2 regions of the Shimia sp. MMG029 genome follow, and region 2 is predicted to be linked to the other one. Evidence: riboswitches for the same ligand, from Rfam matches in the RefSeq annotation. Region 2 holds a riboswitch; the other holds the start of a gene.
What was found. A riboswitch is a leader RNA that binds a small molecule or an ion and turns the genes downstream of it on or off. The one in region 2 is predicted to bind cobalamin.
Positions count from the first base shown of each region.

Region 1: another riboswitch for cobalamin. It lies ahead of PJL69_RS06225 (DUF1636 domain-containing protein); the one in region 2 lies ahead of PJL69_RS17335 (aromatic ring-hydroxylating oxygenase subunit alpha).

Region 1 is NZ_JAQJIM010000001.1:1,299,055-1,303,264, forward strand. It holds gene PJL69_RS06205 (cobyric acid synthase) at 1-394, opposite strand, end outside; gene PJL69_RS06210 (Lin0512 family protein) at 398-742, opposite strand; gene PJL69_RS06215 (Lin0512 family protein) at 739-1,089, opposite strand; gene cobO (cob(I)yrinic acid a,c-diamide adenosyltransferase) at 1,089-1,706, opposite strand; cobalamin riboswitch at 1,748-1,964, shown strand; gene PJL69_RS06225 (DUF1636 domain-containing protein) at 2,042-2,425, shown strand; gene cobW (cobalamin biosynthesis protein CobW) at 2,422-3,519, shown strand; gene cobN (cobaltochelatase subunit CobN) at 3,526-4,210, shown strand, end outside.
Region 2 is NZ_JAQJIM010000008.1:168,541-172,750, reverse strand. It holds gene PJL69_RS17340 (hybrid sensor histidine kinase/response regulator) at 1-959, opposite strand, end outside; cobalamin riboswitch at 1,485-1,688, shown strand; gene PJL69_RS17335 (aromatic ring-hydroxylating oxygenase subunit alpha) at 1,797-3,020, shown strand; gene PJL69_RS17330 (hybrid-cluster NAD(P)-dependent oxidoreductase) at 3,025-4,104, shown strand; gene PJL69_RS17325 (P63C domain-containing protein) at 4,189-4,210, opposite strand, start outside.

The DNA.
Region 1 (4,210 bases), on a different contig from region 2:
CAACAATCACCAGATCACTTTTTGATTTCAGCCGGTTAAAGCTCTCAAGCACCGCCTCAAGCAACTGCGGCTTGAACTTGGCATACTCCCGCGCCTTCACCGTGGTCAGCCGCTTTCCCTGCACCACCACCTGTGAGCCCACATCGGTTTCCGGCTTCAAAAGCACTGGGTTCATGTCCACAGTCAGCGCCTTGCCGCAGGCCAGCGCCTGCAACGCTTGCGCCCGGCCGATCTCGCCGCCATCAGAGGTCACAGCCGCGTTGTTGGACATGTTCTGCGGCTTAAACGGTGCCACAGACAGACCCCGACGCGTCGCCGCCCGGCACAACCCCGCCACAAGCATCGACTTGCCAACGTTGGAGCCTGTGCCCTGAATCATAATCGCTTTGCCCATGGCTCAGCCCTGTTTTGGGAGGAAGGCCTCCACCGCCGCAGAGGCGATGACAAGCACGTTTCCGTCATCGGGATTTGTCACATTCATACCCCCAAAGACCGCTTTCACCTCCGCGCGCCCGCGTGGCAAACGCGCAACCAATGCGTCACAATCCACTTGCTCCGGGTCTTGGACGCCGACTGTCACCTGCACACGCATCTCTTTGGGATCTTTGCCTAAAGCGGCAAACATCGGGATCGAAGAATGGCGAATCGCATCCTCGATCGCACGGGCCGCAGCCTTGGTGTAATCCTGCCCGTATTGGTCGTTGCCCATGCCCATTTCGATGATGAAACGCTGCTCGCTCATGCCGCGACCTCCACATCCAAAGCCACCGAAATCGCCACATTGGACATCACCGTAGGGTTGCCCCCATCATTGCGCGGCACGTCCAGCCCGCCTTTGACCGGCACAACTGTGACCTGCCCATAAGGGAAGATCGCCGCAATCACCGCGGTGTCAATCTGCTCCGGTTGCTGCACCGCCACCTCAACGGTGATGATCATCTCTGATTTGTCCTTGCCGAACAACTCCGCCAGATTGATCGAATTGTGCCACAGCGCGTCTTTCACAGCCCGGCTCGCCGCCTCGGTGTAGTCCTGACGGCGCAGCGAAGAGCCCATGCCAAATTCGGTGAGAAGGCGTTTGATCGCCATCAGAACTCCACCCCCGCCTGCGCTTTGATGCCATCGCGGAACGGATGTTTCAGCAGGGTCATCTCCGTCACCAGATCGGCGGCCTCAATCAGCTCCGGCTTGGCATTGCGTCCAGTCAAAAGAACGTGAGTCATGTCCGGCTTTTCGCTCAGCAGAAAATCGACCACCTCGTCGATATCCAGATAGTCGTTGCGCAGCGCGATGTTGATTTCATCCAGCATCACAAAGCGATTTGCCGGATCACGGATCAGCTCTTTAGCAAGCTCCCAGCCCGCCTGCGCTTTGGCAATGTCACGCTCACGATCCTGCGTCTCCCAGGTAAACCCTTCCCCTGAAACGTGAAATTTCACCTCATCTTTGAAGTGCGTGCGCAGAAAATCTCTCTCTCCCGTCGCCCAGGTCCCCTTGATAAACTGCACCACGGCGACGGGCATGCCATGCGAAATACAGCGCATGATCATACCAAACCCAGACGAGCTCTTGCCCTTGCCCGGCCCGGTGTGGACCATGATGAGGCCCTTTTCCTCGGTCTTGGTGGCCATCATACGGTCCCGCGCTGCCTTGATTTTCGCCATCTTGGCCTTGTGGCGTTCGTTCTGATCCGTGTTTTCAGACATTCGTGCCTCTCCGTTCCCGCTTGACTTGGCCGCAATCATTGCCCATTCGAGGTGTCGTTGGTTCCTGCTCCCTCGGGGCAGGTGAAAAGGGAATGTGAAACGGGTCCGACGTCAAGGCCCAAAGCGCAGCCGCCCCCGCGACCGTGACCGGAGAGGTCCGCCACAGCCACTGGAGCGATCCGGGAAGGCAGGAGGGCCACCAGAGCGCAAGCTCTGAAATCTGCAAGCCGGGAGACCTGCCAGCGGAGAAGACATAAACCGGACGGGGTGTTTCGGTGTTGGGCTCTCTTTATGATGTCCCGTGTGCCCCCGTCCCTGCGAAGGGACCAAAACTGATGGCTGATGCATCCGCTCCAGTCGACCTGCTTGTCTGCACCACCTGCCGTGCAGGTCAGCCCACCGACATTGAAGGGCCACGCCCCGGCACCCAGCTGTTTGAAGCCCTCAGGGCGTCAGATTTGCCGGACAACGTGACTGTGAAAGGCGTGGCATGCTTTTCCAACTGCGACTCTGGCTGCTCGGTCACCATTCGTGGTGGCGATGAACGCTGGACCTACGTCTATGGCAATTTCACTGGCGCAGACGACGCGGAGCTGGTTGCCGAGGGCGTGACCAAATACGCCGAAACCGTCGATGGGCTGGTGCCTTGGCGTGAACGCTCGACCCACTTCCGCAAAAACTGCATTGCACGCATTCCCCCACTGGAGATCCCTGAATGAGCACTCTTGAAAAACTTCCCGTCACCGTCATCACCGGCTTTCTGGGATCCGGCAAAACAACGCTGGTGCGCAACCTCATGACAAAGCCGCAGGGCAAACGCCTCGCAGTAATCGTGAATGAATTTGGCGATGTTGGCGTGGATGGCGAGATCCTGAAATCCTGCGCAATTCCGGACTGCCCAGCGGAAAACATCATGGAGCTGGCGAATGGCTGCATCTGCTGCACCGTGGCCGATGATTTCATCCCCACGATCGAAGCCCTGATGAACCTTGAGACCCGCCCAGAGCACATCCTGATTGAAACCTCTGGCCTGGCCTTGCCAAAACCGCTGCTGAAGGCGTTTGACTGGCCCGATATCCGCTCCAAGATCACTGTGGACGGCGTGATCGCTCTGGCTGATGCGGAGGCTGTCGCCGATGGCCGCTTTGCAACTGATGTGGCTGCTGTGGATGCGCAGCGCGAAGCGGATGAAGGTCTGGATCACGAAACCCCTCTGTCTGAGGTGTTTCTCGATCAAATCAACTGCGCCGACATCGTGCTTTTGACAAAACCTGACCTCGCAGGCCCCGAGGGCGTTGCCAAGGCCAAAGAGATCGTCCTGTCAAAAGCACCCCGCGCCCTGCCGGTGGTTGAAGTGGCTGAAGGCGATGTAGACCCGCGTGTGATCCTTGGTCTGGAAGCCGCCGCAGAAGACGATCTGGAGGCCCGCCCTTCCCATCACGAAGATCATCATCACGCGCATGATCACGACGATCACCATCATGACGACGACCATCACCATGATCACCACCACGACCACAATCACGATGCTTTCAACAGCATTGTCGTGGATGTGCCTGAACAATCCGATCCTGCGGCTTTTGCTGCCAAGATTGAAAAAATGGCCAAAGATCTCAACATTCTGCGCGTCAAAGGCTACGCCGCGGTTGAAGGCAAACCGATGCGCCTTTTGGTGCAGGCGGTGGGCGCACGCGTGCGGCATCAGTTTGATCGCCCATGGAAGGCCGAAGAAGGCCGTCAGGGCCGGATGGTCGTGATTGCTGAACATCATGACGTAAATGTGGATGCGATCCACGCAGCTCTGGTAGACTAAACTGCCATGCATGTAGTCTTTCGCGAAAGCCATGGCCTTGATGAGGCCGAAACCCCGATGGATCTGGGCCAGTCCCCGGCCGATCTGGTGGTGCTGTCTTTTTCTGACAGCGACCTTGGGGCTTTCGCGGCAGGCTGGCACCGCAGCAATGGCGATCTGCCAACGCTGCGCCTTGCCAATCTGACAGCGTTGAAACACCCGCTGTCAGTCGACACCTATATTGACCAAACGCTGTCTGGCGCCAAAGCCATCCTTATCCGTCTGATTGGCGGCATTTCTTACTGGCAATACGGCATTCAACAGGTGCAGGCCCTTGCAGCGGAAAAGGACATCGCCCTAGCGGTGCTGCCCGCAGATGGCCGCCCTGACACACGATTGGATGAGGTGTCCACCCTCCCGGTGTCCACTCTGCACCGCCTGACGCATCTTTGCGACACCGGCGGCGCCATTGCCGCACAGGCCGCTTTGGCACAACTCGCCCTGTCTGCAGGGCTTTATGCCAAGCCGGTCATGGGCTCCAAAGCCCTGCCGGATCACGGCGGCTGGACGCCTGAGACGGGCCTATCTGATCCTCTTGCTGCGCGCGATCCTGCAAAACCACTGATTGCCCTGACCTTTTATCGTGCTTACGTCAGTTCCGCCGACACCGCGCCAATTGAGGCCATGTTTGAGGAGTTTCGCGCACGAGGTT
Region 2 (4,210 bases):
GCCCGCAGTTTGGACAGATCCAAGATATCGTTGATGATTGCCAGAAGCGACTCCCCACAGCTGTTGATCGTCGACACAAATGCGTTTTGCTCCGGGTCGAGCGCGGTATCCGCGAGCAAATCTCCGGTGCCAATAATTCCGTTCAAAGGCGTTCTGATTTCATGGCTCATCACCGCCAGAAATTCGGTTTTGGCGCGGTCTGCCGCTTCGGCCCGCTCCTCTGCCTTTTTCATCACCGACACGTCGGTTTCGCTGACCAGCAGCACAACACCACCGTCCACCGCATCGATGCGCTTCTGAACGATGATTTCATGCCAACGTTCCCCGCGTTCGGTTTTCACACGCGCAACGTTTCGGGAATCCTGCCCAACTGACAGAGAATTCTGGAGTTCGGTCGCGAGGTCGTTGTCTGTGAAACGAGCAAAAAACGGCTGTTTGGAGTCGTAAATTTCCCGCGCTGCGGGATTCTGATACAACACCTCTCCGCTGTCTCTATACAGAGAGATCGCAACAGGCGTGTGCAGCAGCGCCTCGGCACTGCGGATTGTGGTTGGTGTGCGCTGCGCATCGGTGACCGCTTCGCACATCATTGCGATACGCCCATCTGGCAAAGTGACCCCATGCAGAGACACGTTCATGTGCTGGGGCTTGCCCTCTGGATATAGGGTCCAGGTCTCATTCAGGGTCAGATCAGGATCTGCGAGGTCGATGCGATACTGGGCCAGGCGTGCGCGCACTGTCTCTGACATATCTGTGCTCAGATCGCGCGCGCTGAGCGTCTCTATGCTGTCGGCATTCCATATCCGCAGCGCAGCCGCATTGGCCCAGACGACGCGGAAGTGATCGAAATCATAAATCCACATGGCCGTCGCCAGTCGATCCGCCTGTTGCGCAACGATGATATCAAGATCTTGCCTATCCGCGTGTGCACATTCCATGACACGAAAACCTTCACTCATTTCGTCATTCAGGCAAACCGAACCCAACACACGCACTGCAGGACACGCAGTGAAAACCAAAGGCGCAACACTGGCCTTCTGCATAGGTTTTCCACAAAGCCAAACCGCCTGACACCTTTTGCGTCAGATCGGCGTTCTGCCCACCAATCAAGGGTACCGCTTGCGCCCTGCGAACAATTCACTGGCATTTCAACCAAGGAATGTGCGGACAAAGCAAGCCCCGCCTTGATACTTAAAACCACCCACAAACGCTACCTATCCAAAGAGGTTATACACCCCTGTCCGAAAGTCAGCATCCGTGCGCCTGAGCTTACCTACGGAACGAAAATAGCAGGTTAATTTTTGCATGAGCCTGCGCGATCTGGCTTTCTTTTTTGCCGAAGGATACCGATTGTGCAAAGGCTGGGCCCGCTGATTGGAGCGTTGGCCAATGGTCAGCTTAATTTGCAACTTTTGGCTGAAATGGAAATGTCTGATTTGTTTTCGAAAATGTCGTAAAGCTCTTAGCACGCCGAGATTTGTTCCCATACTCCAGAATTGTGAGGTGCCGCCCTGTCGCACAGAGAGGGTGGAGAATTGGGAAGCCGGTGAAATTCCGGCACTGCCCCCGCAACGGTAAAGAAGGAAAGGTTCGGCAAGCGACCACTGGGATCATCGTCCCGGGAAGGTGCCGACACCGGGTGAAAGCCGCTTCTGAGTCCGGAAACCAGCCTTGCATTATGTCAAACCGCGGGTGGCGGTGGGGGCTGTGTTGCAGGCGTGATCCGGTCACGGTTGCTGGGCTCTCCTTTGTCACTCGCTCAAGCAACGCCGCGGGGTGCGGCAGGAGAGCCAGAAGTGAAGAACATTCAAACCCTATTGGCCCATCGTCAGCCAGGGCGCGCCCTTGAGCAAGCCTTCTACAACGACGCTGACATATTCCAAACAGATCTGGAAACCATCCATTATCGCGAGTGGCTGTTTGCCATTCCCGCCTGTGAGCTGGAGAAATCCGGCAGCTATGTGACCTATAACGTTGGCACCTATCGTGTGATCATTGTGCGCGGCGCAGATGATCAGATCCGCGCATTTCACAACACCTGCCGCCATCGTGGCTCGGTGATTTGCAAGGCGGCCAAAGGCCATGCGCCCAAACTTGTGTGCCCCTACCATCAATGGACCTATGAACTTGATGGCTCTTTGCTGTGGGCACGGGATATGGGCCCGGAGTTTGATCCGAAACAACATGGGCTGAAAACCGTGCACTGCCGGGAGCTTGCCGGTCTGGTTTATATTTGTCTGGCGGAGGAAGCGCCGGATTTTGACACTTTTGCCAACACGGCGCGCCCCTATCTGGAGCCGCATGATCTGGGCAATGCCAAAGTGGCGTTTGAGAGCACGATTGTCGAAAACGGCAATTGGAAGCTGGTGTGGGAAAACAACCGAGAATGTTATCACTGCGGCGGCAACCACCCGTCCCTCTGCCGCACCTTTCCGGATGATCCGGCCATCACCGGGATCGAAGGCGGTGAAACACCGGCAGAGATGCAGGCCCACTTTGATCGCTGCGAGGCGGCTGGGCTGCCCTCCCAATTCTATCTGCACGACGACGGGCAATACCGATTGGCGCGGATGCCCCTGAAAGAAGGCGCAGAAAGCTACACTCTGGATGCCAAATCCGCCGTGCGCCGCTGGCTGGGACGTGCGCCATTTGCGGACGCGGGTGCCTTGCTGAAATTTCACTACCCCACCACATGGAACCACTTCCTTGCGGACCACTCAATTGTGTTCCGTGTGACCCCGGTGAGCCCGACGGAAACCGAAGTCACCACAAAATGGCTGGTCAACAAAGACGCGGTGGAAGGCGTGGACTATGATCTGAAGCGCCTGACCGAAGTCTGGATGGCCACCAATGATGAGGACCGGCAGGTGGTTGAGGACAACCAGCAGGGCATCAACAGCCCCGCCTATGTACCAGGCCCCTACTCACAAACCCAGGAATCCGGCGTGATCCAATTTGTCGAGTGGTATTGCGCGACATTGAGCAAGCGACTGGCCCCAGAAGCCGTAGCAGCGGAGTGATAGGATGAAAGATCTTCAGTCAGCACCCGCAACTTGGAATGACAGCGAGCCGCTGGAATGCGTGACAGTTGTGCCCGAAGTGCCCAACACCGCCAGTTTTTCGTTCCGGGCCCCGTCAGGTGCGCTGTTCGCTTATGAGCCGGGACAGTTTCTGACACTTGAAATCCCCGCACCCGGCCAGCCGGGGGGCGTGGTGCATCGCACCTACACAATTTCTTCGTCCCCGTCGCGCCCCCGTTCGATCACCATCACTGCCAAGGCGCAGGAGGACAGCATCGGCACACGCTGGATGCTGGACAATCTGCGCCCGGGCACGCGGATCAAGGCGATTGGCCCCGCCGGACTGTTCACCAACGCCCAAAGCCGCGCCAAGAAATATCTGTTTATCTCCGCAGGCTCCGGCATCACACCGATGATGTCTATGACCACCTGCATGTGGGATGAAGGGCAAGAGCTTGACGCGGTCTTCATCAACTGCGCCAAACGCCCCTCAGAGATCATCTTCCGCCAACGGCTCGAACAGATGGCCAGCCGCACCCCCGGACTGGATCTGAAGTTTGTCGTCGAAGAGGCAGACCCCTACGCGCCCTGGACCGGCTATCTGGGCCAGTTCAACCAGCTGATGCTGGGCCTGATGGCGCCGGATTATCTGGAGCGGGAGGTCTATTGCTGTGGGCCGGAGCCGTTCATGACCGCGGTGCGCGAAGCGCTCGCCGGACTGGGCTTTGACATGGACAACTACCATCAGGAGAGCTTCGGCGCGCCGGTGGAAACCGAAGCCGAACAGCCCGCGCTGGATGACGTGGTGCCCGATGAGGACAGCAAGGCGGAAATCCATTTCGCCACCTCTGACGTCACCGCGAAAGTTGCCGAAACCGAAACCGTGCTCGCCGCTGCGCGCTCGGTCGGGCTCAACATCCCTTCAGGCTGCACCTTCGGCGTCTGCGGCACCTGCAAGGTCAAAAAGACCGAAGGCGAGGTGCATATGGTCCACAACGGCGGCATTTCGGACGACGACATCGAAGCCGGTTACATCCTCGCCTGCTGCTCCAACCCGATTGGAAAAGTGGCAGTAGAGGTCTGAGCCAGCGCAAAGATACAAAGAAAGGGGCCTATATCTAACTAGCTAGCCGATTTTGGATTGGCGCCAGCACTGGGCGCCAATTTTTTAATCAATAATCTTGTTCATC